4 regions of the Priestia megaterium genome follow, and region 1 is predicted to be linked to each of the others. Evidence: riboswitches for the same ligand, from Rfam matches in the RefSeq annotation. Region 1 holds a riboswitch; each other region holds the start of a gene.
What was found. Region 1 has a riboswitch for cyclic di-AMP ahead of kdpF (K(+)-transporting ATPase subunit F). Riboswitches for the same ligand answer to the same signal wherever they lie in the genome.
Positions count from the first base shown of each region.

Region 2: another riboswitch for cyclic di-AMP. It lies ahead of CEQ83_RS02285 (glutamate/proton symporter GltT); the one in region 1 lies ahead of kdpF (K(+)-transporting ATPase subunit F).
Region 3: another riboswitch for cyclic di-AMP. It lies ahead of CEQ83_RS18840 (potassium channel family protein); the one in region 1 lies ahead of kdpF (K(+)-transporting ATPase subunit F).
Region 4: another riboswitch for cyclic di-AMP. It lies ahead of CEQ83_RS19790 (APC family permease); the one in region 1 lies ahead of kdpF (K(+)-transporting ATPase subunit F).

Region 1 covers NZ_CP023317.1:2,982,984-2,990,327, reverse strand. The annotation lists gene CEQ83_RS15055 (ArsR/SmtB family transcription factor) at 71-385, shown strand; gene CEQ83_RS15050 (CHY zinc finger protein) at 405-740, opposite strand; gene CEQ83_RS15045 (undecaprenyldiphospho-muramoylpentapeptide beta-N-acetylglucosaminyltransferase) at 918-1,985, shown strand; cyclic di-AMP (ydaO/yuaA leader) riboswitch at 2,145-2,287, shown strand; gene CEQ83_RS15040 (hypothetical protein) at 2,360-2,497, shown strand; cyclic di-AMP (ydaO/yuaA leader) riboswitch at 2,513-2,653, shown strand; gene kdpF (K(+)-transporting ATPase subunit F) at 2,951-3,031, shown strand; gene kdpA (potassium-transporting ATPase subunit KdpA) at 3,056-4,717, shown strand; gene kdpB (potassium-transporting ATPase subunit KdpB) at 4,739-6,814, shown strand; gene kdpC (potassium-transporting ATPase subunit KdpC) at 6,828-7,344, shown strand, end outside.
Region 2 covers NZ_CP023317.1:420,207-427,550, forward strand. The annotation lists gene CEQ83_RS02275 (hypothetical protein) at 1-3, opposite strand, end outside; gene CEQ83_RS02280 (undecaprenyl-diphosphate phosphatase) at 462-1,286, shown strand; cyclic di-AMP (ydaO/yuaA leader) riboswitch at 1,560-1,699, shown strand; gene CEQ83_RS02285 (glutamate/proton symporter GltT) at 1,805-3,064, shown strand; gene ytvI (sporulation integral membrane protein YtvI) at 3,278-4,309, shown strand; gene CEQ83_RS02295 (DedA family protein) at 4,469-5,074, shown strand; gene CEQ83_RS02300 (EcsC family protein) at 5,099-5,890, shown strand; gene CEQ83_RS02305 (APC family permease) at 6,225-7,344, opposite strand, start outside.
Region 3 covers NZ_CP023317.1:3,667,850-3,675,193, reverse strand. The annotation lists gene CEQ83_RS18860 (S1C family serine protease) at 110-1,384, shown strand; gene CEQ83_RS18855 (peptidyl-prolyl cis-trans isomerase) at 1,381-2,283, shown strand; gene CEQ83_RS18850 (Lrp/AsnC family transcriptional regulator) at 2,572-3,027, opposite strand; gene CEQ83_RS18845 (carboxymuconolactone decarboxylase family protein) at 3,148-3,606, shown strand; cyclic di-AMP (ydaO/yuaA leader) riboswitch at 3,722-3,866, shown strand; gene CEQ83_RS18840 (potassium channel family protein) at 3,991-4,650, shown strand; gene CEQ83_RS18835 (TrkH family potassium uptake protein) at 4,654-5,973, shown strand; gene CEQ83_RS18830 (YjcZ family sporulation protein) at 6,301-6,381, shown strand; gene CEQ83_RS18825 (YjcZ family sporulation protein) at 6,570-6,656, opposite strand; gene CEQ83_RS18820 (tetratricopeptide repeat protein) at 6,830-7,327, shown strand.
Region 4 covers NZ_CP023317.1:3,858,124-3,865,467, reverse strand. The annotation lists gene CEQ83_RS19810 (methionine gamma-lyase family protein) at 1-372, shown strand, start outside; gene CEQ83_RS19805 (MerR family transcriptional regulator) at 555-962, shown strand; gene glnA (type I glutamate--ammonia ligase) at 1,046-2,380, shown strand; gene CEQ83_RS19795 (N-acetylmuramoyl-L-alanine amidase) at 3,303-4,343, shown strand; cyclic di-AMP (ydaO/yuaA leader) riboswitch at 4,535-4,678, shown strand; gene CEQ83_RS19790 (APC family permease) at 4,841-6,667, shown strand; gene CEQ83_RS19785 (cation diffusion facilitator family transporter) at 6,777-7,344, shown strand, end outside.

The sequences.
Region 1 (7,344 bases):
CAGTGCAAGGAATTTAGTTCGAAAGTTATCGAACATTGATACACAAAAGAAGCTGTGTTATATTTTAAGCATGAGAAAACCTTATCAACCACCGAAATCTGAAATTAAATTAACGCCTATTTTACATGCGTTGAGTGATCCTAACCGGCTGCGAATTGTACAGTGTTTAGCGACAAGAAAGGAGCAGACCTGTTCGTATTATCAAAAATTAAATGTATCAAAATCAACGCTATCACATCATATTAAAGTACTTCGCGAAGCTGGAATTATCAAACTACGTATAGAAGGTACGCAGCACTATTATTCCTTGCGTTTAGAAGAACTTGAGGAACTGTTCCCAGGTCTGCTTCCTTCCATTATCAATATAGATGAGCAATTATTTTAAAAGCTGAACGATATTTTGTTCAGCTTTTTTGTTCAAAATAAATGTGTCCATGCAGGCTGCATCCGGGATTAAAAGAAGAACGACAGTGAGGGCAAGTCGAGTTACAGGTTAAATATTCATTAATTGAGAGCTCATGTTTACATACTCCGCAAAGAATAGCTTTTTCATTAAACATAGATGTTGGCCATCTTTTAATGTCGTGATCCGCATGTGCGTTATGACATTGATAGCATGGATAATATGTATGACAGCAATAAAATTTTATTGCGATAATATCTTTATCCGTATGATAGTGCGTACAGCGCGTTTCGGAATCCACTGTGTCACCTTTTACTGCAGGTACAGATTTGTTCATTATCATCACTCCTTATGAAAAGTATAGCATGCTTTTATACGCCTTATCATACATATGTAAAAAGAAAAATGCTATAATAAAACCATCGTTTTACATGTCAGATTGCATGCTAAAAAGATTAGATAAAAATTGATGTCAAAACAGATCGATTAAGTGATGCAAAGAGAGGAAGAAAAAATGAGTAAGCAAGTTATCGTTTTTACCGGAGGCGGAACAGCGGGGCACGTAACGCCAAACATTGCCATCATGAAAGAATTAGACAGTGAAAAATGGGATATCCATTATGTCGGTTCTCACAATGGTATTGAGAAAGAATTAATTACAAAATTAAACGTTCCATATCATGCGATTTCAAGCGGGAAGCTGCGTCGATATGTAGATATGGAAAATGTAAAAGATGTATTTCGAGTAGCAAAAGGGGTTGGCGATGCACGTCGCGTGCTGAAAAAACTAAAGCCTTCTCTTGTTTTTTCAAAAGGCGGTTTCGTCACAGTTCCTGTGGTAATGGCTGCTAAATCTTTAAACATTCCCGTGTTCATTCATGAAAGTGATTTAACACCGGGACTGGCAAATAAAATTGCGCAGAAATTTGCCACTAAAATTTTTACTTCTTTTGATGAAGCCGCAAACTACTTTCCAAAAGAAAAAGTGCAGGTTGTTGGTTCACCTATTCGAAAAGAGCTATTTAGCGGAAGCGCAGCGAACGGGGAAAGCTGGCTACGCTTTTATGATAAGCGCCCCATTTTAACGATTATGGGCGGAAGTTTAGGAGCACGCCGTATTAATGAAATCGTTCGAGAGTCTTTGCCTGAACTGCAAAAGAAATTCCAAATTGTACACCTTTGCGGAAAAGGCAATATTGATACAAGCCTTGAAAAAGAGTCAGGATACCGTCAGTTAGAATACGTAAACGAACAGCTTCCTGATGTTCTAGCGGCAACTGATTATGTGATTACACGCGGTGGATCCAATGCCATTTTTGAGTTTTTAGCTCTTCATAAACCGATGATGATTATTCCTTTATCAAAAGCACAGAGTCGCGGAGATCAAATTTTAAATGCACAATCTTTTAAGAAAAAAGGCTACTGTATGGTTGTAGAAGAAGAACAGTTAACAAAAGAATTGTTTTTACGTGAAGTAAGTGAGCTTCAGCAGCAGGCAAGTACAATGAAGCGTACAATGCGTGAAGCAACAAAAACGGATGCTATTTCAATTCTTGTAAATGAAATTGAGAAAATGAGCTAAAAAAAGCGTTCTTATCTCCTCGATAAGAACGCTTTTTTTCTTCTGGAATTATTATTTTAAAATAATGAATAAATATAGAAAAATAAAGCTTTTAAAATTTCAAAAAATGTTGTTGACAGTAAATTTTAACAGGAGTAAGATTACTCTCATGAAACGTTCCACTGTGAAACGCTGAGTCTTTTCTGAAAGAGAAGGAAAGAGCGGAGGACCCAATTATCAGGGGTGAATCTCTTAATTGAGTAGGGTTACTTTCTTGACCCGAACCCGTCAGCTAACTTCGTAAGCGTTAAGAGAGAGGATGGTGTAATCGTGGTCGTTTTCTATAACAGCGGATAGTACGCTCCTTTCAAAATATAGGTGAAAGGAGCGTCAGGATGCATTTATCTAAGCAAATGATTCAAATGATTGAATATCGGGCAATGTGCGACCAGCAATCTTTTGATCTAGCAAACCGCTATTTGTCTACGTTAGCTAATCAAAGTTTTAAACGCAGCAGTAAAAGTCATCATTAAGTCTAAAAATTAAATAACAAATATACGCTTAATCAATTATGAGCGGGGGACCCAATATTTTGTACGTATGTACTAGGGGTGAATCTCTTAACTGAGTAGGGTTACTTCCATAACCCGAATCCGACAGCTAACTCCGTAAGCGTTTTGGGAGTAAAAAATTCGTGTCAATCACGGCTTATTTGTCGTGCATTAAACCGCGGAAGAGAACTCTCTTCTGCGGTTTTTTAGTGGAAAAAAATAGCATCACGTCTCGCGGTTAGCTTTTTTGGACGTGATGCTTTATGAAAAGAAACCGTCACTAAACTTAGAAGCTATCATTTTTGTCAGGAAACAGTTAGGAGGAAGCAACTTGGATATGATGATGCTTGGAACGCTTGCCTTATTAGCGACTGCTATGTACGGAATTATTCGCTGGTCGTCTCATGTAGTAGACGACAGAGAGGAGAAGTGAACATGTCGTTCATTTTGTCAGGTATTTCAGTTCTCGTTTTAATTTATTTAGTATATGTACTGTTAAATCCAGAACAATTTTAATAAGCGGAGGAATAAAAAGTGGGGATTTTTCTACTATCAGTTGCGCTGCTGCTTGTTTTTGTAGCGCTTATTGCAAAGCCCGTAGGTATTTATATAGCGAATGTGTTTTCAAACGATAAAAACACTAGCTTGATAGGAAAGATAGAAACGGTGATGTTTAAAGCAGCAGGAATTAAAGGGCTTAATCAGACGTGGAAGCAATATGCATTTGCTCTTGTTTTGGCGAATACGTTTATGATTTTTGTGGTGTACCTTATCTTCCGGTTTCAAGGGGTACTGCCGTTTAACCCAAGCCACATCAAAGGAATGGATCCGGCACTTGCTTTTAACACGGCCATTAGTTTTATGACAAATACGAACTTGCAGCACTACAGCGGCGAATCAGGATTGTCCTATTTCTCGCAGATGGCCGCCATTGTATTTATGATGTTTGCTGCACCAGCAACGGCACTTGCAGTAGCAATCGCTTTTATTCGTGGGCTGGCAGGGAAAGAAATGGGAAACTTTTTTGTTGATTTTGTAAAGTCAATTACGCGTATTTTACTTCCTATCGCTTTTATAACAGGCATTTTATTTATGTTTTTAGGTGTCCCTCAAACGTTAAGCGGAACGGTTACTGCCCATACAATAGAAGGGGCAACACAGCAAATAGCAAGGGGACCAGTTGCTTCTTTTCTTTCAATTAAAGAGCTAGGAAACAACGGAGGGGGATTTTTTGGTGTCAATTCAGCTCATCCATTTGAAAATCCTAACGCGTTGAGCAATGTATTACAAATCGTCCTTATGCTTTTATTGCCAACAGCACTTCCTTTCACATACGGAAAAATGATCGGAAAGCGTAAGCAAGGCCGCATTTTGTTTGTAGCGATGAGTATGCTGTTTATCGTTATTTTAAGCACAGCGTTCGTAACAGAGTGGGGTGGCAATCCAAGACTTGATGCTTTTCATTTGAACGAAGCGAACGGTTATATGGAAGGGAAAGAAGTCCGTTTTGGTGTCGGCATGTCGACGCTTTACGCCATCGTGACGACAGCAAGTGAAACAGGTGCAGTCAACACCATGCACGATACTCTTACGCCTCTTACCGGGTTGTTAACGCTTGGAAATATGATGTTAAATACCGTATTCGGCGGTGTCGGAGCAGGATTTATGAATGTCATGATGTACGTCATTATCGCCGTATTTTTATCAGGTTTAATGGTTGGAAGAACACCAGAATACGTAGGTAAAAAAATTGAAGGAAAAGAAATGAAGCTAATCGCCGTGACGCTTATTTTGCAACCGCTGCTAATTTTAGGAGGAACAGCTGTAGCACTTACCACTCATTTAGGAATAGAAGGTATATCAAATCCAGGCTTTCACGGGTTAAGTCAGGCACTGTATGAATTTACGTCGTCAGCAGCAAACAATGGATCCGGCTTTGAAGGACTCGGTGATGCAACGCCGTTTTGGAACATTTCAACGGGAATCGTTATGTATATTGGACGCTACTTCGGACTAATTACGATGCTGGCGGTATCGAGCTCACTAGCATCCAAACAGCTTGTTCCCGAAACACCTGGGACATTTAAAACAGATACGTCTTTATTTAGCGGCATTTTAATTGGAACTACCGTTATTGTAGGAGCACTTACGTTTTTCCCAGTGCTTGTGCTTGGGCCGGTTGCTGAGTATTTAACACTGTAATCAAGAAAGCGGAGGATCATAATGAATAAACGGAATTTTGCAAATAATATTGAATTGGATCGCAACAGTCATATTCAAGGTTCTGTGGATACACAAGCTTCATCGATTTTTATTCAATCAGTAAAGCAGGCTTTTATCAAGCTCAGCCCAAGAACGATGATAAAAAACCCTATCATGTTCGTAGTAGAAATCGGGTTTATAATTACGCTTTTTTTAGCCGTTGTTCCGGACCTTTTCGGAGAAAGTACAGTAAGCACAGGATTTAATGTTGCCGTATCTCTCGTGTTATTTTTTACCATTGTTTTTGCTAATTTTGCAGAAGCATTAGCAGAAGGTCGAGGAAAAGCACAGGCAAACTCATTAAAGAAATCTAAAGGCGATATTACAGCTAATCAGCTTCAAAACGGGCAAATGATACAAGTTTCGGCATCGCAACTAAAAAAAGGAGATATCGTCGTCGTTTCACAAGGCGAAATGATTCCTGGAGATGGAGAAATTATTAAAGGACTGGCGTCTGTTGATGAATCGGCTATTACGGGTGAATCGGCACCTGTTATGAAAGAAGCAGGCGGGGATTTTAACTCTGTAACTGGAGGTACAAGAGTTGTCAGCGATGAAATTACAATTAAAATTACGTGTGAGCAAGGTGAATCGTTTTTAGATAAAATGATTTCGCTTGTTGAAGGAGCAGAGCGTCAAAAAACGCCAAATGAAATTGCGCTAAACACGGTTTTGACAAGTTTGACGATTATTTTTTTACTAGTTGTTGTGACGCTTCCTGTCTTTACAAACTATTTACATTTTCAACTCGACACGGCTATTTTAATTTCACTGCTCGTCTGCCTTATTCCTACGACGATTGGAGGATTATTATCGGCCATTGGAATTGCTGGAATGGATCGAGTCACGCAGTTTAACGTGATTGCTATGTCAGGAAAAGCAGTAGAAGCAGCTGGTGACATCAATACAATTATTTTAGATAAAACCGGCACCATTACGTTTGGAAACCGAATGGCTCATCAGTTAACGACTGTAGAAGGCGTAGACGAACGTGAACTGTACAAATGGGCGTTTGTTTCTTCTCTTTACGACGAAACACCAGAAGGACGCTCGGTGGTTGATTTTATCCAAACTCGCATGGGAGTAGAAGACCTTAGAAAAACGCAGGGAACGTTTGTAGAATTCAAAGCTGAAACGCGAATGAGCGGCATTGACTTACAGAATGTATCTGTACGAAAAGGAGCAGTGGACGCCGTCACGGCATGGGTAGAGTCAAATGGCGGGAAGGTTCCCTCTGATTTACAGCAAAAAGCGAACGAAATTGCAGGAGCTGGTGGCACGCCGCTTGCCGTCGCCGCCGATGATAAAATTTATGGCTTGATTTATTTAAAAGACACGGTAAAACCAGGAATGAAAGAACGCTTTGATGAACTTCGTAAAATGGGCATTAAAACAGTCATGTGCACAGGAGATAATCCGCTAACCGCAGCAACTATTGCAAAAGAAGCTGGAGTAGATGAATTTATTGCGGAATGCAAGCCAGAAGACAAGATTCAAGTGATTAAATACGAACAGCAGCAAGGCAAGCTAGTTGCGATGACAGGTGACGGAACAAACGATGCCCCTGCACTTGCTCAAGCTGACGTTGGTTTAGCAATGAACAGCGGAACCTCAGCTGCTAAAGAAGCAGCAAATATGGTGGACTTGGATTCGGATCCCACTAAAATCATTGAAGTCGTTTCAATCGGAAAACAGCTATTAATGACAAGGGGTGCCTTAACTACATTCAGCATCGCAAACGATATTGCTAAGTATTTCGCGATTATTCCAGCGATGTTTACCTTGGCGATTCCGCAAATGGAGGCTCTTAACGTAATGAAGCTGAATTCACCTCTATCTGCTGTATTGTCAGCGCTTATTTTTAATGCGGTCATTATCCCGCTGTTAATTCCCTTAGCCATGAAGGGAATTGCCTATAAGCCGATGAGTTCTAACGCACTGCTGCGAAAAAATTTGTTCATTTACGGATTAGGTGGGGTATTAGTTCCATTCATTGGGATTAAAGCGATTGACTTATTACTTTCATTTGTGATGTAGAGGAGAAGAAACGATGATACAAACAGAACGAACGGGAAGCATTATTGTTCGCTTAACGATTATGATGATGATACTTTGTGGTCTTATTTATCCTGTTGTGATGACAGGTATTGCTCAAACAGCTGTTCCAAGTAAAGCAAACGGCAGCCTAATCTATTCAAACAATCATCAAGTTATCGGTTCTAAGCTGATTGGGCAGCAGTTTACAAGCAATGCATTTTTTCACGGCAGAGTTTCTAGTATTGATTATAACGGGGCAGGGTCTGGCTCGTTGAATTTAGCACCTTCAAATAAAGACCTTACGAATCGTATCGAGAAATCCGTAGCGGCGTGGAAAAAAGAAAACGAGGTACCAAAAGAAGGGATTCCGATTGATGCCGTCACGAATTCGGCTTCTGGACTCGATCCGGATATTACGCCACAAGCTGCATATGCACAAGTAGAGCGCGTGGCAAAAGCAGCCCATATTAAAACCCAGACGCTAAAAGAGTTAATCAAAGAACATACTCAGCAAGGGGCTTTTGGTGAAA
Region 2 (7,344 bases), 2.5 Mb from region 1:
CATAGTAAAAAGCCTCCTAAAAAAGATACTACTATATACGAGAAAAGAGAGAAAAAAGTTTCAAATTACTTAGGGGATATGTCGTATAATTCAGCCCTATTGGATTAAAATGATAGATGACAGTAAAGGGGGATGGAAAAAACATAATGATTTAGTCATTTTTTCACACTAAAGAAAAATAGTCTAGATGATTCATTTTTAGCTAAGGAACCAGAATTTATACTGAACATAGTGACTGCTTTTTAAAATAAATAAAAGCTGATATCGTGTTTTTTGGTTGTAGCATGTAAGCTTTTTATTACAAATTATTAAAGATTCTTATCTTTTTGCAAATACACATTGTATTTCATAGTTTTAACAATTATGATAAAAAAGCAAGTGTCAAAATAGGAAAATAGTTGAGCATGTAAAACGAAGCGATAAGCTTATTAATTTGAAAGAAAGGCAAGGTACATAGCTTTATGTGGGAAATTATTGTAGCAATCATTTTAGGGATTGTAGAAGGTTTAACAGAGTTTGCTCCTGTTTCGTCAACTGGGCATATGATTATTGTGGATGACCTGTGGTTAAATTCAAAAGAATTATTTTCATCTCCAGTAGCTAATACATTTAAGATTGTTATTCAGCTAGGGTCGATCTTAGCAGTAGTTGTTATTTTTAAAGATCGTTTTATTAATTTATTAGGATTGGGAAAAAAACCAGCTGCTGCAATTGGACCGACAAATCGCTTAAATTTAATGCAGGTAATTGTTGGTTTGTTACCCGCAGGAGTGTTAGGACTTTTGTTTGATGATTACATTGATGAACATTTGTTTTCTTTAAATACGGTGCTAATTGGCTTAGTGGTCGGAGCTGTATTAATGATTCTAGCAGATTTGTTTGGACCTAAACGTCCGCGTGTAGAGACGGTGGACCAAATGTCTTATGGACAAGCACTAGGTATAGGACTGTTTCAATGTATTGCTCTTTGGCCAGGTTTTTCTCGTTCAGGCTCAACGATTTCAGGAGGGGTTCTTCTTGGAATGAGCCATAAGGCAGCCGCAGATTTTACATTTATTATGGCAGTGCCAATTATGGCAGGAGCAAGTGGACTTTCATTGGTTAAAAACTGGCAGTATTTCACATCAGATGCACTACCGTTTTTTATTGCTGGTTTTATCAGCGCCTTTATTTTTGCGCTTATATCGATTCGCTTTTTCTTAAAATTAATCAACCGCATTAAATTAGTTCCGTTTGCCATTTATCGAATTGTCTTAGCGGCTATTCTATATTTTGTATTTTTATAAAATAAATAAGCGTATTTTATAGCCATTTAAACTTCTGATAAAGACTTAAAAAGCAAGAAAAAGCTATTGCAACATTGCAATAGCTTTTTTGCATAAATATATATTATTGTCTTTTGAAAGCGTTTTATAAACATGGGTATTGACAAAACGTGTCGAAAAATAGTAAATTAATATTTGTGCAGTATAAAGTTAAGTAAAAGTAAGACTTCTGTTTAGTTTTATTGACTGTAAAAAACGTATGACAACGTATAGATCGTTTTAATTTTATAAAAATTGAATAATAAGCTTAATCGTATAGAGCGGGGGAATCATTATCGGCAGTAAAGCTGCCTTGGGGTGAATCCTTACAAAAGGTAGGAAACTCTCAATTCCGAATCCGACAGTTAACCTCGTTTGCTTTATTGAGAGAAAGAGCCCAAAATAGCGTAAGTAAAAGGCTGTTCTTTCTTAAGAATAGTCTTTTTTGTTTTTTCAGAAAAGTATATACAAATGTCATACATCTTTGGGGAGGTACATCTATGAAAAAAATTCGTTTTGGTTTGGCTACGCAGATTTTTACCGGTTTAATCCTCGGTGTTCTTGTAGGAGTAATTTGGTTTAACGATCCGCGTGTAGTAACATACCTGCAGCCGCTGGGAGACTTGTTCTTAAGATTGATTAAGATGATTGTTATTCCAATTGTTATCTCAAGTTTAGTCGTTGGAGTTGCAGGAGCAGGTAGCGGTAAACAGGTCGGAAAGCTGGGCGTTAAAACCATTCTCTATTTTGAAATTATTACAACTTTCGCAATTGTAATCGGTGTATTGATTGCTAATATTTTTCATCCTGGACAAGGTGTAGACATTCATTCAGCACAGAAGAGTGATATTTCACAATACGTTGAAACATCCGAACAGCAAGAAGGAAAGTCAGTGGCTGAAACGTTCTTACACATTGTTCCGACAAACTTTTTCCAGTCAATTGTTGAAGGAGACATGCTAGCAATTATCTTCTTTACAGTATTGTTCGCACTTGGAGTAGCGGCAATTGGAGAAAGAGGAAAGCCTGTTGTTCAATTCTTTGACGGCGTTTCTCACGCAATGTTTCACGTGGTAAACCTAGTAATGAAAGTGGCTCCGATTGGAGTATTTGCTTTAATTGGTGTAACAGTTTCGAAATTCGGTTTAGAGTCACTCCTTTCATTAGGAAAGCTTGTTATCTTAGTTTACTTAGCGTTAATTTTCTTCCTACTTGTTGTATTAGGAGGAATTGCGAAATGGGCAGGAATTAACATTTTCCACTTATTCCGCTATATGAAAGATGAACTGTTGTTAGCATACAGTACATCTAGTTCTGAGACAGTTCTTCCGCGAATTATGGAAAAACTTGAAAAGATGGGCTGTCCAAAAGCTATCGTATCGTTCGTTGTACCAATTGGTTATACATTTAACCTAGATGGTTCTGTTCTCTATCAAGCGATTGCAGCGTTATTCTTAGCGCAGGTGTATGGTATTGATTTAACGATCGTTCAACAGCTGACGCTCATTCTGGTATTGATGGTTACATCTAAAGGAATGGCTGCGGTGCCAGGAACATCATTTGTTGTATTACTGGCTACTCTTGGAACAATCGGCGTTCCGGCAGAAGGATTAGCCTTCATTGCGGGAGTAGACAGAATCATGGATATGGCACGTACGGTTGTTAACTTAGTAGGAAACACACTAGCAGCAATTGTAATGTCTAAATCTGAAGGCAAATTTGACCCTAAAAAAGGTACAGAGGTCATGAGAGCCGGCTAATTTATAAATTAAAAAGCTACTTATTCTATTCAAAAAATTAGAATAAGTAGCTTTTTTCATAATAATTCCTTTATTATTATGGAAATTGACCCTATAATATGTAACATCAGGTATAAATATATCCAAATTTTATTCTTACATAAAAGCAGTCACTGGTTCCTTTCTTTATCAGTAAATATAGAGATAGCTTAGCTAGTTGGGGGATAGTAGAGTATGTGGAAAAAGCGAATATGGGTCATCGCCTCGATAGTAATCGTATGTTTGTTAATCCCTTACAGTTTACCGATTGTGTTTGCTTTATTAACAGCATTAGCGCTTGAGGGTATTGTTCAAAAATTGCATCAATCTTTTAAAATGAAGAGAGTCTACGCAGTGCTTATGACCTTCATTTTATATGTTGTTTCGCTCATACTTATTGGATTTTTTATTGTTCGGACAATCGTCACGCAAGTGGTTGCTCTTTCAAAGATAGCGCCTTCATTTGTAAAAGAAATCTATGAAACCGCGATTTATCCAACTATTATCAAGTGGAAATACTATTCAAACGCTCTTCCTACAGAAGTGATTTCTTCTATCGAGCGCACGCTTGAAAAAACCGTAAATTCATTAGATTCTCTATTAAAAAGTACCGTGGAAATCATCATTAGCTTTGCTGCTACTGTTCCTGGGTTTCTACTAGAGTTTCTTATTTATTTAGTAGCGCTTGTATTTATCAGCCTTGAGCTGCCTGCTATTAAAAATAAAATTAAGTCATTTTTAACAGAAGAAACGAAATATAAGCTACAAGTTGTCATCACTCAGCTTATCCAAGCGGGGGTTGGTTTTATTAAGGCACAAATTATTTTAAGTGTCATGACGTTTGTAATGGCTTATGTAGGGCTTTGGCTATTAGATGTTCCGTATACCGCGCTGCTTAGTTTATTAATTGTAATTGTCGATATCTTACCAATCCTTGGGACAGGCTCGGTGCTCGTTCCATGGGGGATTTTTGCTCTTACGCAAGGACATGACTCATTAGCAATCGGCTTATTTATTCTATTTGGAGTCATTACGGTAGTAAGACGTGTAGTAGAACCAAAAGTATTTTCTACAAATATGGGTATTTCACCTTTGGCTGCATTAGTTAGTTTGTACATTGGATTTAAACTTTTAGGTTTTGTCGGGTTGTTTTTAGGACCGGCTTTAGTTATTTTATACGATGCTCTTCGTAAAGTAGGTATTATTCAAATTAACTTTAAACTATAAAAGCGCTGGATAAAACTAGCGCTTTTTTTATTGAAACTTTTGTAGTACGTCATACGTAAAGAGGGAAAGGAAAAAACTATGTCGCGTTGGTTTTTATCTATCAATCGGCTAAATTATAGTTTTGCAGTCTTAGATTTAATGACATGAGGAGGAGAATTTTTGTTAGAGTCGGTTTTACTTTCTTTAATTGAAGCGCTAAAACAGCTCTCTTATTTTGGCGTAATTTTAGCATTAACGTTTGAGTTTGTCCCCGCAGAGCTTGTTTTACCTTTAGTAGGGTATTGGGTGTACCAAGGTGATATGAACTTGTATCTGGCTATCCTTGCAGGTACAGTAGGCGGTGTGTGTGGACCGTTGACTCTTTATGCACTGGGACGTTACGGTGGACGACCGCTAGTTTTAAAATATGGAAAATATTTTTTGGTGAAAGAAAAAGAAATTGACGCTGCCGATCGCTTTTTTAATAAGTACGGCAGCGGGGTCGCTTTTTTTGGACGGTTTATTCCAGGAGTGCGTACGGCTATCTCTTTTCCATGCGGGATGGCAAAAATGAATGTATGGCTGTTTTCTATTTACACATTTGTTGCGATGCTTCCAGTAACGGCTATTTACGTATATTTAGGATATAAGTTAGGACCTAAGTGGAAAGAGGTGGGTCCGATTGTATCTCAATACATGCAGCCTATTGGAATCGGAATTGTTGTTTTAATTGCGTTGTTTTTTATCATTAAATATGTGCGGAATAAACAAGTAGGACAGAGCTGATAAATCGAGGAAAAGAGTGAGGATATGTCAGAGCATGAACAATTGAGAATAGAATTACGAAAAATTGAAAAGTGGGAGAAAGACCAAAAAGGACTTTTTTTCTGGGAGCGGCTGGCTCGCTTGCCTTTTTCAGCTTTAGATAAAGTAACGCCAAAGTTCATTCATCAAAAAATAGAAAAATTATTAGATGAAATTGCTAAGTATGTTGATAATGGAGGCCAGTATTTAGCTAATACGTCTGCCACGCTAGAGAAAGCATCAGCCCAATTACAAGAAAATAAGCAGCTGTCAATAGAGGATGTTCAGCATTTATCTCTGCAGGAAATGGATGAGTTGGCGGAGTATTTTATTGAAGTTCGAAAAAAGAATGCGCAGCTGCAAGGAGCTACAACCGGAGTAGGTGGAATTTTTACACTGGCGATTGATATTCCTTTTGTATTGGGACTTACGCTTAAGACACTGCAAGAAGTGGCTGTTTCTTATGGTTACGATCCCACTGAGCAAGAGGAACGCATTTTTATGGTCAAATGCATGCAGTTTTCATCCTCTGATATTGTAGGAAAGCGTGCGATTTTAGAAGAATTAGCAAGCGGCAATCGAACGCAGAGCTTGCAGCAGCTCCAAGGTTGGAGAGAAGTGTTTCTAACCTATAGAGACAACTTGGGATGGAAAAAGCTATTTCAAATGATTCCTATAGCAGGGATGGTGTTTGGGGCGTATATTAACAAACAAGCGATTAGCGATATAGGAGAAGTTGGAATGATGCTTTACCGTAAAAGACGCATTTTAGAAAAAGTCTCACAATCTAAAAAATAAAAATAGGCTGGTATGAAAGTATTTTAGTTGAAGAAAAATCCGAACGAGTTTGATTCTTAGTTGAGAATCAAATACGTTCGGATTTTTTTATTGATATAGTAAATGTAGCTTTCATGTATTTAGTTGCCTCTAGGTGTTGATTGGAGGGCAAGGCGAAGACTCCCGCGGAAAGCAAAGCCTTGCACGGAAATCAAAAGCGGTGTAACGAGCGATTTATATTAGATCGTTTACCTTTTTGTTCGTGTGTAGATGGGATTGATTTGTTTATGTCTCAATTACTTTTTTTCGACATTATTTCTGGGGAAATATGTCGAGGTGTGTTAAGCCTATTTCCTTAATCAAAATGAAAAGTAGGAATGGTAATAGTATTTTTTCGTCTGGCAATCAGTAAATAAATAATGCCAATTATACTCCATACAATACCGATAAATAAGGATGTTTTTTCTAAGTTAAGCCACATAAAAAATAAAAATAAACTGCCGAGTAAAGGCATAAGTACATATGAAATATATCCACTGAGAGATCGTTTGTTTTGTTGAATAAAATAATGGATAAAAACCGCTATGTTAACTGAACTGAACGCAATTAAAGCACCAAAATTAATTAAAGAGGTAGCTTTTTCAAGAGACAGACTTAGTGAAATTAAAGAGAGACCACCAATAATGACTACGTTCCAAACAGGCGTCTTTGTTTTAGGGTGAATATAGCCAAAAATTCTCCGCGGCAGATAACCATCTTTCCCAATTGCGTAGAGAAGTCTTGATGCACTCATATGTGAGACAAGTCCAGAAGCAATAGTTGATGTTAAGGCTGCTGCTACAAAAATAGATTGAAACAGCTGGCCGCCAATTTTATAAGCGATTTCAGCCGATGCACCTTCTAAATCATGAAACAAAGAGGCTGAAGGGAAAAGAAGCTGAGCAAAGTAAGAAACCGTAATAAATAAGGCGCCTCCCGTACATGCAATAATGAGAATCCCTTTGGGAATGGTTTTCTCAGGCTTAAGTGTTTCTTCAGCCATGGTGGTTACAGCATCAAACCCTAAAAAAGAAAAGCATAAAATAGCTGCTCCGTTTAATAAAAGAGATATAGAAGCCGATTCACTTATAAACGGTTTAAATGATAGCTCTTGCCCTTGAGTTGTAGCACTTAAAATAATAAAGATGATAGCTACTAAAATTTGAAAAGCAACTAATAGCGTACCAAAAGAAACGGTTAAATGAACGCTAAAAATATTCATTATGGTCATGATGACCACAAAGCTGATAATCCATACGGCTTTTGGAACACCTGGAAACAGAGAGCTTAGGTAAATATTTGTCAAAAGTGCATTAATCATCGGTAGAAATAGATAATCAAGAAGAGCCGTCCATCCTACCAAAAAACCAATGCTTGGATTCATTACTTGCTGTGCGTATGTATAAGAAGAACCAGCTCCGGGAAAAGCTTTTACC
Region 3 (7,344 bases), 680 kb from region 1:
TTATAAAGAAATTTTTCACAATTTCACATATTGTTTTGATACTTATCCCAAACTTTTATTTTATAGTATAGATAACATAAAATTTGCTACGTTAAAAGGAGTGATTTTCATGGATCCACGTGATTATGAAAGAGAGGAAGAACGAAAAGAAGAATATGAAAACCGCCAGCGGCGCTATGATCAGTATCAGCCTGCGTCATCATCACAGCCTCCAAAAAGACGCTTATTTCCAGTGATCGCATCTTCCATCGCGGGAGCAGTGCTAGGGGGAGGAATTGTGCTATACGGCGCTCCGCAGCTAGGGTTAATGGATTCAGCGGATACGCATACAGTGAATCAAACAACGCAGACTCAAACCGCAACAACAACGAGCACAACGCCTCGAACAGTAAGCACCACCGTGAATCAGTCAGATCTTGTTTCAGTTGTAAATAAAGTATCAGCCGCTGTTGTAGGCGTGAACAACATCCAGCAGCAAACAAATCCATTTTCTGGAGATACCCAAACGCAAGAAGCAGGAACGGGTTCCGGTGTTATTTTCAAAAAAGAAAATGGAAAAGCATACGTTGTAACAAATAACCACGTTATCGATGGCGCAAGCGAAGTAGAAGTGTCACTTTCAAACGGGCAAAAAGAAAAAGCTAAAATTGTGGGAGCTGATGCGCTAACGGATTTAGCGGTGCTTGAAATGTCCGACAAAAATGTTGAACAAGTGGCGAAGTTCGGAAAATCATCAGATTTAGTGGCGGGTGAAACGGTTCTTGCAATCGGAAACCCTCTTGGTGAACAATTTTCTCGTACGGTCACACAAGGTATCGTGAGCGCAGCAAAACGCTCTGTCCCTATTTCAGAGAATTGGAACGTAGATGCAATTCAAACGGATGCGGCGATTAATCCAGGAAACAGCGGCGGTGCCTTGATCAATTCTTCCGGTGAAGTAGTTGGTATCAACAGTATGAAAATTTCAGAAGACAATGTAGAAGGAATCGGCTTTGCTCTTCCAAGTGATGAAGTGCAGCCAACGATTGAACAGCTGATGAAAAACGGAAAAATAACGCGTCCATATATGGGGGTAGGTCTTCAAGATGTAGGTCAGCTTTCAGCTGCAACAAAACAAGATCAGCTAGGCCTAACAAGCGATACGTCTGAAGGAGTTGTCGTAACGACGGTTGAACCGTTCTCTTCTGCTTCTGATGCTGGTTTACAATCAAAAGACGTGATTGTTGCCATCGATGGAAATGAAGTCAAAACATCCAGTGATTTACGTCAATATCTATACACAAAACGCAAAGTAGGAGACACGGTAAAATTAGACGTGTACCGAAATGGAAAAAAACAAACTATTTCTCTGAAGCTTTCAGAGCAGCAGGATAACAATGGATGAGTTCAGCACCGTTAAAGCTGCTGCTAGCAGTATTAACAGCGTTCGGATTTTTAACAGGCTGCGGAGGGAAGCATTCAAACACGATGTTTCCTTCTGTAGAAATTAGTCAGCTATCTTCTGCCAAAGAAGTGGCAGCGTATGAAGGAGGAAAGGTGACAGGAGCTGAATTCAATCGTTTTTTAGCAGTTGAAGGGTTCTTAAATCCCGATGCGCCGCTAAATGATACAAGCTACCGCAAAGAGTTGTTGCGGCAGCTTGTCATGCAAAAAATCTTAATTTCGCATCTAAAGACAAGTGACAGGGTACAGAAAAAAGTCGAGGATATGTGGAAACAAATCAAACGTTCATATGACGAAGATACAAGAAAACAAGGCTATGAAGTCTTGCACATTCGTTCTAGCGATGTAACTAAACAGCTAATAAATCAGTTTAAATTAGAAGAATATTTCCGTAAACAAATTACGTCTGATGAACTAGACGCTTACTATACACGTATTGAGAACGATGTAACGCGCGTATCTTTTTCGCAGCTAACTTTTACAACTTTACATGATGCCGAGACCGTTGCGGCTGAGCTGCAAAAAGGAACATCGCTTCAAGACGTTCAAAAAAAATATGCTGATGTCCAGACCATCAGCAAAATAGAGAATGATGATAATCTAAAGCTTTCGAATCTATCTCCCTCTTTTATAGATGTTTTAAAAAAACAGCACATCGGAGAGTGTAGTAAGCCCATTAAAATGGGTAAAGTCTATTATATTCTTATTTTAAAACAAAAAGATAAAAAAACGGAATCAGAAGTCAAAGAAGAAATGATGAAAGAACTTGTTTTGAATCATATCAACCGGTATATCCAGGATCAACTGCCAAGGTTTCACGTGACTTTCAGCCTTAGGTAGTTCCCTTTTATATAGATTGATTGTTTTCAAAAAACAAGCAGGTAAAAGAGCTTTCTATTAATAGAGAGCTCTTTTACATTTTTAAGTAGACAGAAATGTCGGTACCTGATAGAATGAAGTTGTAAAACTTTCATTATTCGGAAAATTTATACCCTCCAGCTTTGGAGGGTTATTTTTTATGCTTTTGGACGAATAAAAGAGGCTAGGACAGAAGTAGTTTAGTGGAAAGAAGATCCGAACGATGAATCGTTCGGATCTTTTCGTTAGTACGGTGAACGTATGTTTCAATCACTTTTCATCTTTTAAATGACTCAATAATGCAGAAGACATCTCCACGTGAGAAAGGGCGATGTGTGAAATCGTTTTGGCATAAGGTGTAATTTCGTTAATAAATTGCTCGAGTACGTGCAGGTGAGGAAGCTGAAGCTTTGTAATGAAGCAAGCCTGTCCGGCGATGCGTTCACAGAATAAAGCATAGGGATACTGAGAAATAAATCGTTTAAAACGCTCGTGCTCTCCGTTTTTCATGGTTACTTCAATAAAACACGAGACGGGCAACTGCAGCTTTTCATAATCAATATCGATTGTATATCCTTTTATAATACCAAAGCTCTCTAGCTGTCTTACTCGCTCTGCCACTGAAGGAGGAGACAGGTTAATTTGTTTTCCTAGCTCTCTTAAGGAAAGACGGCTGTTTTGCTGCAGTGCCTGCAAAATCGATAAATCAATTTCATCAATTTTCAATTGAAAACCTTCTTTCATATTAATGTTTCATTTGATTAGTAACAGCAGATAATATGTTTTATTTGTTATCTGAAATCTCCATTTTTCTTACTATAATAATTAAAAAGGAGTGAGTAAAAAATGGCAAGAGTTTTGTTAACAAACGAAGAGGGAACAAATTTTGAAAAAGCACTGAATTTAATTCCAGATGTAAAAAGGTTGTATGATGAGCTATACGACAAGCTTTGGAACAGTGATATAATAAAAAGAGAGACTAAGGAAAAAATCAGGCTTTATCTAGCAGGTGTTAACGGCTGTGAGACGTGTATGAGCATGTCATATGTAGGCGATAAGACGCTTAATCAAAAAGTGTTAAGAGAAAAAGAGCTGGAAGAAAAAGATCGACTGCTGTTTCGATTTATAGATGTATACCGAGTGCGTCCAAGGGATTTGACGGATGCTGATATGGATCAATTAAAGAAATTTTACAGTGATACGCAGCTATTAGAGCTTTTGGCTGTTATTAATTTGTTTGATCAATTTCACAAACTGATTGTCAGTTTAGATTTATATGATTTTTGCAGTTTGCAGCGCAAGTGATGTCTTCCCTAAAAATATCTTGACAGACAAAATCCACAGGAGTAAGATAGCTTTCGTGAAGTGAAACGTATCATGAATCGAATCGATTATTCTAAAAAATAGATCATAGACATTTGAATAAAAATCGCTTAATCCATTACGGAGCGGAGGACCCATTATTTACGCACATATTGTGCTCCGGGGTGAATCCTTAAAAAGGTAGGGTTACTCTTAAAACCCGAACCCGACAGCTAACTTCGCAAGCGTTTTGAGGGGGAAGAGTGTGAAAAAACACAGGAGCCTTCCTGTGTTTTTTTGCGCTTTTTTTAAGAAAAACATGTAATTTTTTAGAAAAAGTATAAGCTAAGAGAACACACAGCAGTTGAAGAAAGGAATAAATACATTATGAAAAAACAGTTTGCTGTATTGGGATTAGGTCGTTTTGGAGGCAGTTTGGTTGAAGAGTTTGCTAATTTGGATGTGGATGTGCTCGCTATTGACCGCAATCAGGAGGTAGTAAAGAAATATAGCAACTCAGCTACATATGTCGTGCAAGCGAACGCAATTGATGAAGCTAGCTTAAAAGGGCTAGGCATTCGTAACGTTGATCATGCTCTTATTTCGTTTGGAGACGATATCGAAGCAAGCGTGCTTGCAACGATGCTTTTAAAAGATATGGGCGTTAAGCAAGTATGGGTAAAAGCGGTGAATATGTATCATCAAAAAGTGCTGGAGAAAATAGGAGCGGACAAAGTCATTCATCCTGAGCGCGATATTGCGAAGCGGATTGCTCATCACGTGGTGTCAGAAAAAATTATTGACTATATTGAACTGTCTAAAGACTATAGTATTGTTGAAATTGTCGCTTCTAAGAAACTTCATAATAAAACGCTGTTTGATTTAAATATTCGTGCAAAGTACGGCTGTAATATTATCGGTTTTCAGCGAAAAGACGGGGAAATGGTGATTTCGCCTACGGCGCATGAAACAATTGAACAAGGAGATATGCTGATTGTTATCGGACATAATCGCGATTTAAACCGTTTTGAAGAAGAAGGAGTTTAACTTATGAAAAAAAAAATTGTTAGGCTTACGCCGCCGCAGCTGCTTGTCTCCATTTTTGGCGGAGGAATTATTATTGGTGCTCTTTTATTAATGATGCCTTTTTCTACTACTGAGCCAATCCGGTGGGTAGACGCCCTTTTTACATCTACTTCCGCTATGACAGTGACCGGCTTAGCCGTCGTAGATACAGGTACGCGTTTTACCGTCATCGGTCAAACGATTATTATGCTGTTAATTCAAATAGGCGGTCTTGGCATTATGTCATTTGCCGTGCTGATTTTTATGATGCTAGGTAAAAAAATTGGATTTAAAGAGCGTATGCTCGTTCAGCAGGCATTAAATCAAACGAGCGTCGGCGGAGTTGTCCTGCTAGTTAAAAGGCTGTTTATCTTTTCATTTTTAATTGAGTTTGTTGCACTTATCTTTTTAGCGATACGCTGGGTTCCGGAATTCGGATGGTCTAAGGGGCTATTCTTTAGCTTGTTTCATTCAATTTCAGCTTTTAATAACGCAGGGTTCGGACTATTATCTGACAGCTTAGTTCAGTATGTAGGAGATCCCGTTATTAACATAACGATTTCCTTTTTGTTTATTATTGGTGGGTTAGGATTTACCGTTCTTGCTGATATGTGGGTAAAAAAATCGTATAAAAAACTAACGCTGCATTCAAAAATTATGATTATCAGCACGTTTGCCATTAACGTGATTGCCATGCTTTTTATTTTTTTCTTAGAGTACGGCAATTCACATACACTTGGAAGTTTGTCATTAGGAGACAAAGTGTGGGCGTCTTATTTTCAAGCGGTAACAACACGCACAGCAGGTTTTAATAGTATCGATATAGGAAGTCTACATGATTCCACCATATTTTTAATGGTTATGTTAATGTTCATAGGTGCAGGGAGTGCGTCAACAGGAGGAGGTATTAAACTAACAACGTTTGTGGTGATTGTCTTTTCTGTATGGGCATTTTTACGAAGCAGGGAAGATATTGTGCTGTTAAAGAGACGGCTTCTTCCTCTTCATGTGTTTAAGGCACTAGCCATTACGATGATTTCGATTATGTTTGTGTTTGGGGCCATTTTTCTATTAAATATCTCAGAAAACCTGCCGTTTATAAAAATTATGTTTGAAGTGGTTTCTGCGTTTGGAACAGTGGGGTTATCGATGGGAGCAACTCCTGAGCTTTCATACTTTGGACGCGTGATTATTATCTTTATCATGTTTTTAGGAAAAGTGGGGCCATTAACCCTTGCGTTTTCATTATCTAAGCAAAAGCGTGAAGCCGTTCGCTATCCAAACGAAGATATAATGCTAGGATAGAAAAATCGCCTTCGATGAGGCGATTTTTTTATATTATTTATACGTTCAAGACATATAAGAGGTTACGCACAAAACAGTTGCGATGAATAAAAAGAAGGCAAAAACAAGAACAATGGGCAATTTGGAATGTCGGCGCATTAAAGCCCCTCCTTTTTTATAGTAAAAAAATCTCTTACTATATATAACGAAAGAAACAAAAATATGATTCACTTTTTTTGGCGAAATTTGAAGGTTTTTCTCATTGGAAAAATCCGCACCCCTGTCCTAAACATTTTGCCAAGCTGTTGCATACACTAAAAGCAGATAACAGGAAGTGAGGGATGGTACGTGGGAAAACAAAATTTTGCGTTAATCGTTGTGTTATTTGTTTTACTTGTTATTGTAGGTGCGTCTGGCTTTCGCTTTTAAACGTTAACTTTATTTGCGCATAGTCCCCTTCAAAAAAGGCATACTAGGCGGAAGTAAAAACCAAAAATTTCTTCAATATTGCCGAACAATGAGTTCCTCTACTCATTCATCTAATCGGTATGTAGCCATGCGAAAGCATGGTTTTTTTGAAATAGGAGAGGATGAATGATGTTCATCCTCTCTAGAAATTAGTAGTAGCAAGAACACCCTACGATTACTAATAGGATAAATAAAACAACGATAAATGAAAAACCAAAACCGCCTTTTGCGCCCATATGTGTAACCTCCTTTAATAAAAGTCTCTATATCCTATGTACTAATTGGGTTAAGTGATTGAGAAATTTGCCTATTTTTTAATGGTAACGTTTTTTGTGAAGAATGAAGAACACTTACTTTTTTCATTTGCGCAGAAATCCTTTATGATAAAGAGGAAAAGGAGGGCAAACAGGTGGGAATACATGCACAATACGTCATGAATCAGCTAGAAGAGGGAAAGTGGAAAGAGATCAAGCGCGAAATTCAACAAGAAATGAAGAAAAAACCTCAAGCATCTGATTTGTACTGTTACTTAGCCGTTTGTTTAGCAAAGCAAATTGAAGAATCAATTATCTTTGAAAAAATGGTATTGAACTTAGAAATGGACCGGGCTCTTCATCAGGCATTAACATTAAATCCATCTTCAAGCTTGGCGCACTTCGTTCGAGGAATAAAATATCGGGAAACTCCGCTTATGTTTGGAGGGAATTACGAAAAATCGCTGTTTTATTTGCAGAAGGCGCAAGATCTTGGTTTTGAAGGGATTATGCTGCCGCTCGAACTCGCCAAAACCTATATTCAATTAAAAGAAATGGAAAAAGCGAAAGAACAAATCGCCTATGCTCGGGAAATCAATCCTACGCACGCGGACATTAAAAAAGTCGAAAACATGCTCCAAACAGGACGATGAATCTAAAGTCCTGTTTT
Region 4 (7,344 bases), 880 kb from region 1:
GTTTTCTCATCCGCTATGTTTGAAGAGCTTGGTATGCAAAGTGAACCGAAGTGGGACAGTGAACGAACAGATTTAATTCAATCCGTTCAGTTTGATGACCCCGATAAAATGGTGGCTTTTTGTCAGGCAATTCAATTCGCTTCGCCAATTAATTCACACGTAACGGCGTATCCTGCTTATATGCCAGGGTATGAAGATGATGTGATTATGGCAGCAGGAACGTTTATACAAGGAGCGAGCCTCGAGCTTACGGCAGATGGTCCTATCAGGCCGCCTTATGTCGCTTACGTGCAGGGCGGATTAACGTATGCTCATGTAAAAGTAGCAATATGCATGGCGGTAGATCAATTACTGACAAAAGAACTTTTATAAGATAGAAAGATTATTTCTCCCCGTTAAGAAGGAAAAAGATAAGCTATAAAAATAAACGAAGTGCTATTTATTTGTATAGAAAAAATGTTCAGAAAAATTTATGTTAGAATTACTAACATTCGGTTGACAGGTGAACTAACATAGCATACAATGTAAATAGTTAATCCAAAGGAGGAACTGAAATGAGTGACAACATTCGAAGAAATACGCCACTTTTCCCGATTGGAATTGTGATGCAGTTAACTGAGTTGTCTGCTCGCCAAATTCGCTACTATGAAGAACATGAATTAGTTGCACCGGTAAGAACAGAGGGAAATCGACGACTATTCTCATTTAACGATGTTGATAAGCTGCTTGAAATCCGCGATCTAATCGAACAAGGTGTAAACTTAGCAGGTGTAAAACAGCTGTTTCATCTTCAAAAGGAGCAAAAAGGGCATAAGCAAGAAGAAAAAGTTGTGGCAGAAACAGCAAAGCCAGAATTAACGGACGATGAGTTGCGAAAAATGCTTCGTGCAGAACTTATGCAAGCAGGCCGTTTTAATCGAGCAACTTTAAATCAAGGAGATATGTCCAGGTTCTTTCATTAATAAAGTTATCAATATTTATGCCGTTCGTATATGAGGGGTATAGATTATAAATATTATATAGAGATTTAGGGGAGGATCACACGATGGCAAAGTACACAAAAGAAGATATTTTCCGCAAAGTTCAAGAAGAGAATGTAAAGTATATTCGTCTTCAGTTCACTGACATTTTAGGAACAATTAAAAACGTTGAAATTCCAGTAAGTCAATTAGAAAAAGCGTTAGACAACAAAATGATGTTTGACGGTTCTTCTATTGAAGGGTTTGTACGTATTGAAGAATCAGATATGTACCTATTCCCGGATATTGATACATTTGTTATTTTCCCTTGGACATCTGAAAAAGGTAAAGTAGCACGTTTTATTTGTGACATCTACAATGCAGATAGAACTCCGTTTGATGGCGATCCACGTAATAACTTAAAACGTGTGTTAAAAGAGATGGAAGAGTTAGGATTTACTGATTTTAACCTTGGACCTGAGCCAGAGTTCTTCTTATTCAAATTAGACGAAAAAGGCGAACCTACATTAGAATTAAATGATAAAGGTGGCTACTTCGACTTAGCGCCAACTGACCTTGGTGAAAACTGCCGTCGTGACATCGTATTAGAGCTTGAAGAAATGGGCTTTGAAATTGAAGCATCTCACCATGAGGTAGCTCCTGGACAACACGAGATCGACTTCAAATATGCTGCTGCATTAAAAGCTTGTGATGATATCCAAACGTTCAAACTTGTTGTAAAAACAATTGCACGTAAACATGGCTTACATGCTACATTTATGCCAAAACCATTATTTGGTGTGAACGGTTCAGGTATGCACTGTAACGTTTCGTTATTCAAAGATGGCCAAAACGCATTTTATGATGAGAACGGTAATCTAGAGCTAAGTGATACTGCTCGTCAATTTATCGCAGGTATCATCAAGCACGCACACAGCTTTACAGCAGTAACAAATCCTACTGTAAACTCTTATAAGCGTCTAGTACCTGGATATGAGGCTCCTTGTTATGTTGCATGGTCTGCTCGCAACCGTAGCCCATTAATCCGTATCCCAGCTTCTCGCGGCGTAGGAACTCGTGTTGAAGTACGTAGCGTAGACCCAGCTGCTAACCCATATTTAGCAATGGCTGTTCTATTAAAAGCTGGTTTAGATGGAATCAAGAACAATCTTGAAGCTCCAAAACCTATTGATCGTAATATCTATGTAATGACAAAAGAAGAGCGTGTTGAAGAAGGTATCGTAGATTTACCTGCAACATTAGCTCAAGCTTTAGATAGCTTCCAATCAAACGAAGTGATGGTTTCTGCATTAGGTGAACACTTAGCAGAGCACTTCGTTGAAGCGAAAGAAATCGAGTGGGATATGTTCCGTACACAAGTTCATCCTTGGGAACGTGACCAATACATGAGCCAATATTAATTTTTAAAAGTCGGAGAGATCGTTTGTACGTTCTCTCCGACTTTTTTGTTTTTCACAATGAATAAATAACATTCTACATACGTAAATTGAATAATATAGCTTGTTTATAAAAAAGCTGCCTGTCGTATAATTTACAGGGAGCTTTTTTATTGTTTTGTTACATACAAGAAAGAATTTGTTTACATGAATCAAAAAGGATGAGCTTTTTGTCTCATTGAATCTATAAGTAAAAGTAGTGTATAACAGATAGTGAGATTGTTTATGTGTTCACTCTGCACTGTATTTCAGTATAACTTCAGAGAGTTTTCAGCCAATCATAGTATCGTTAGAAAATACTGTTGGAGAGGAATGTAATAAAAATGAAAGAAGGAAATTTCTTTAAAGGTTTAGTGATAGGGATATTGATAAGCATTCCAATTTGGATTATTCTCATTGTTGTAGGCGTTCTGCTTTTTAAATAGGTCCTAACGTTATAAATAATAGACCCTCCTGATCTATTTAATCAACCAGAATAGAATCTGGACCAAAAGTATGTTAGGAGGAGGGAACCGCACGATGAATTGTGCGGATTTTTTTATTGGTAGGATGAACGTAGATTTCATCTATTTAGTTGCTTCTAGAAGTTGATTGGAGGGCAGGCGAAGACTCCTGGGGGAAAAGCGGAATAGGTGAGACTCCGCAGTAGCGCACGCGACGAGGAGGCTCACCAGCCCCCCCGCGGAAAGCGAAGCCTTGCACGGAATTCAACAGCGATGTAACAAGCCATCCATACTAGCGCATTTATCCCATTTGTTCGTTTTGAGTTTGAAGTGATTTCGTTATGTCTCAATCTCCTTTTTTAGTAATTTTTCACTAAGTAGGCTAGTATACGTAGCACTTTTTTCCCTCATGCATATGTTAACAATAAGGAGGGACAAGTAATATGAAAAAAATTTATCTTGATGCAGGACATGGTGGGGCAGATGCAGGAGCAGTTGGAGCGAATGGACTGTATGAAAAAAACTTAGTGTTAAAAATTCAACAATATTTAATAAGCTATTTAAATAGCACTTACAGTGACTTTACGATTAAAACCACCCGTACCACAGATACTTTTTTATCGTTATCTCAGCGCGCTTCTCAAGCTAATTCGTGGGGGGCAGATGCATTTATGTCTATTCACGTAAATGCCGGTGGAGGAACAGGATACGAAGATTATGTTTATAGAAGCGCTAGCAATGCTAGTAAAACGTTTCAATCGATTGTGCACGGGCAAGTACAGCCAACGCTGCTGTCGTATAATCATCCGAATCGTGGACGAAAATCGGCCAATTATGCGGTGCTTCGCTTAACAAATATGCCTGCAGTACTAACTGAAATAGCTTTTATTGATAGGAGCGCCGATGCAGCACTTCTTCAAAATGAAGCTTTTTTAAAAAGCATGGGTGAATCGTATGCAAAAGGAATTGCCGTATATTTAAATTTACCTCGTCGTGCAGTTCCAAATCCATCGCCATCTCCAACACCGACACCAAATCCATCACCTTCTGAACCAGGTGAAAAAACGTATACAATTAAGCAAGGAGATACGCTGTACAGTATTGCACAGAAGTACGGCATAACAGTACAGGAGCTTCAAGAAGCGAATACAGGGCTTTCTGATCCTTTAACACTACAGGTTGGAAAAACAATTGTTATTCCTTCAGGAACTTCACCAACACCTACTCCAACACCACCTTCTGAACAATATCCACTTCCCAATGGAATTTTAAAACAAGGCGATTCTGGAGAAGCAGTGAAACAGCTTCAAAGAGCATTAAACGCGGTTAGTTTTAAAGTAGGGTCAGTAGACGGAATATATGGAGTACAAACGAAAGATGCAGTCAGACGTTTTCAGCTTGTGTATCTTCCTTATGATGTAGATGGCATTTATGGTCCTCAAACGAAAAACAAGCTAGCAGCCGTTTTAAAAGCAAAAAGTTAAAGAAAGCAGGTCTTCTGTAAGCAGGCAGAAGGCCTTTTGTTTTCCCCTTAAAAGCGCCTTAAGTACTATTTTATCGTTTACGTAAAATAATGCTTTACAAACCATTTGTACGGGAGTATATTATCTAAGAACAAAGGATAGTTATGAAAGAAACATGTTATCGATCATACTCTTTAACCGAAAATTATATTGACCTGTTATCGCTTAATTCGTCAGAAGTGGGGGACCCAAATTTGTGCATTGTCACTTGGGGTGAATCCTTTTTTTTAAAAGGTAGGGCTACTCTCATAGCCCGAATCCGACAGCTAACCCCATAAGCGTTTTGGAGAGGAGGTTTAAGCTGTGTAAAAACGCTGAGAACCCTTAGTGTTTTTTTTGTGCGCTTTTTTAACATAAAAAGGTATTTTTTAGGGATAATATCACTTATTCATGAACTTGTAACGGAGCTTAGCAACGAACAGTGAATAGTAGCTAAGCAATCATCGGAGGGAAATTACGTGAACTATTCAGTTCTCAAGAGATTATTGATTGGAAAGCCGCTCAAAACAAAAGAGTTAGGCGATCAAAAGCTTAGTAAGCTTAAAGCGCTGGCTATTTTATCATCAGATGCCTTATCTTCAGTGGCTTATGGAACAGAACAGATTTTGATTGTCCTTGCAACAGTGGGCGTGCTTGCCTATTGGTATTCGATTCCAATTGCGATTGGGGTATTGGTGCTGCTGACGGCTTTAATTCTTTCATATCGTCAAATTATTTATGCGTATCCGCAAGGCGGAGGAGCTTATATTGTTTCGAAAACCAATTTAGGAGAAAATCCTGGACTTATCGCTGGGGGATCACTGTTAGTAGATTATATTTTAACAGTTGCCGTGAGTGTTTCAGCAGGAACCGATGCTTTAACTTCGGCTTTTCCAACGCTGCATCACTATAACGTAGTAATTGCGTGTTTGCTGGTGATTTTTATTACGGTTTTAAATTTACGAGGTGTAACAGAATCCGCTTCTGTCTTAGCTTATCCGGTTTATTTATTTGTTATTGCTCTTATTTTGTTAATAGCGGTGGGCTTCTTCAAAATAGTGACAGGTCAAGTTTCACCTGAGCTTCATACATCTCTCGGTACCGTGGTGCCAGGTATTAGTTTGTTTTTATTATTAAAAGCTTTTTCATCAGGCTGTTCGGCATTGACTGGTGTAGAAGCTATTTCAAATGCAGTGCCTAACTTTAAAGATCCAGGTGCAAAAAATGCTGTTCATACATTAATGCTGATGGGCGGTATTTTAGCCGTTTTATTTTCTGGCATCACGTTTTTAGCTTATTGGCTTGGCATTTCTCCAAAAGCAGATGAAACGGTTGTATCACAAATTGCATCGAGTGTATTTGGACGAAATGGATTTTATTATTTTATTCAAGGTACCACAGCTCTGATTTTAGTGCTAGCGGCGAATACAGGTTTTTCAGCTTTCCCTTTGCTTGCCGTAAACTTATCGTCTGATAAATACATGCCAAGAATGTTTCAAATTCGCGGCGATCGACTAGGCTATTCAAATGGAATTGTGACCCTTGGAATTGCTTCTATTGTCTTACTTGTCGCCTTTAAAGGAGCGACGGAACAATTAATTCCTCTTTATGCAGTTGGAGTGTTCATTCCATTTACGCTTTCTCAAACAGGCATGATTGTCAAATGGCTTAGAGAAAAGCCGGCCGGCTGGCAAGGAAAGCTAACCATTAACTTAATTGGTGCCCTCATTACCTTAACGGTGCTAATCATTTTGTTTACAACGAAGTTTTCACAAGTATGGTCCGTGCTCGTTTTCTTACCGGTTATCGTTTATATTTTTCATCGCATTCATACGCATTATGAAGCGGTAGGAGAGCAGCTTCGTATTAAGCAAGGAGAAAAGATTGGAAAGCTTGAAGGAAGTGTGGTCATTGTTCCTGTAGCAGGAATGACAAAGGTAGTGGAAAATTCATTGAACTATGCAAGAACGATTGGTGATACCGTTATTGCGGTGCACGTTGCTTTTGACCGAGAAAGCGAAAAGAGAATGGAAGAGAAGTGGGAAAAGTGGCAGCCTGATATTCGTATTGTTACGTTTCATTCTCAATACCGCAGTCTTGTGCGTCCGCTGTTTCGATTCATCGATATGGCTGAAGAAAAAGCCCGTGAAAATAATATGGCTATTACGGTTGTTATTCCGCAGTTCATCACGAAAAAAAGCTGGCAAAACATCCTTCATAATCAGTCCAGTCTGCTGTTAAAAGCACATTTGCTTTACCGTAAAAACGTAATCGTTACAACGGTACCTTATCGTTTTAAAAAATAATGAAACATGACTAAAAACCTCCAACTTATATGTTGGAGGTTTTTAATTTTTAAATTCACATACACTAACCATAATTGAATCTCATCAAAGGCACAAACGGAGGGATTGCATGAGTGAATTAATTAAGTTATTGCGAAAAGGAAATAAATCGGCCATGATGGCCGCTATAGTTAATACCATTATATCCATTATTAAAGGGATTGCTTTTGCTTTAACGGGAAATGTAGCGATGTTTGCTGAAACGATGCACAGCTTAGGGGACGCAGCAAATCAGTTCTTTGTTTTTATAGGTTCAGCATTAAGCAAAAAAGCTCCGACCAAACGATTTCCAAACGGATTTGGACGATTGGTTAATCTCGTTTTATTAGGGGCGGTTCTTGTAGTAGGAATTATGGCATTTGAAACGATTAAAGAAGGGTATCATCATATTCTTCATCCGACGAAGTCTTCAGGCTTTATTTTAAATATTGCAGTACTTGGCATCTCGGTATTACTTGAGATGTTTGTCCTCTTTAAGGCAATGAAAGAAATTTTGCACGATGTCGGAATGAATACTGCAGAGGTCAATGTTTTTACGCAAAGCTTTGTTCATCTAAAGAAAGCAAAGCCAGCAACTAAGCTTGTTTTTATGGAAGATCTGGTAGCTACTGGAGGAGGCGTATTGGCTTTAATCGCCG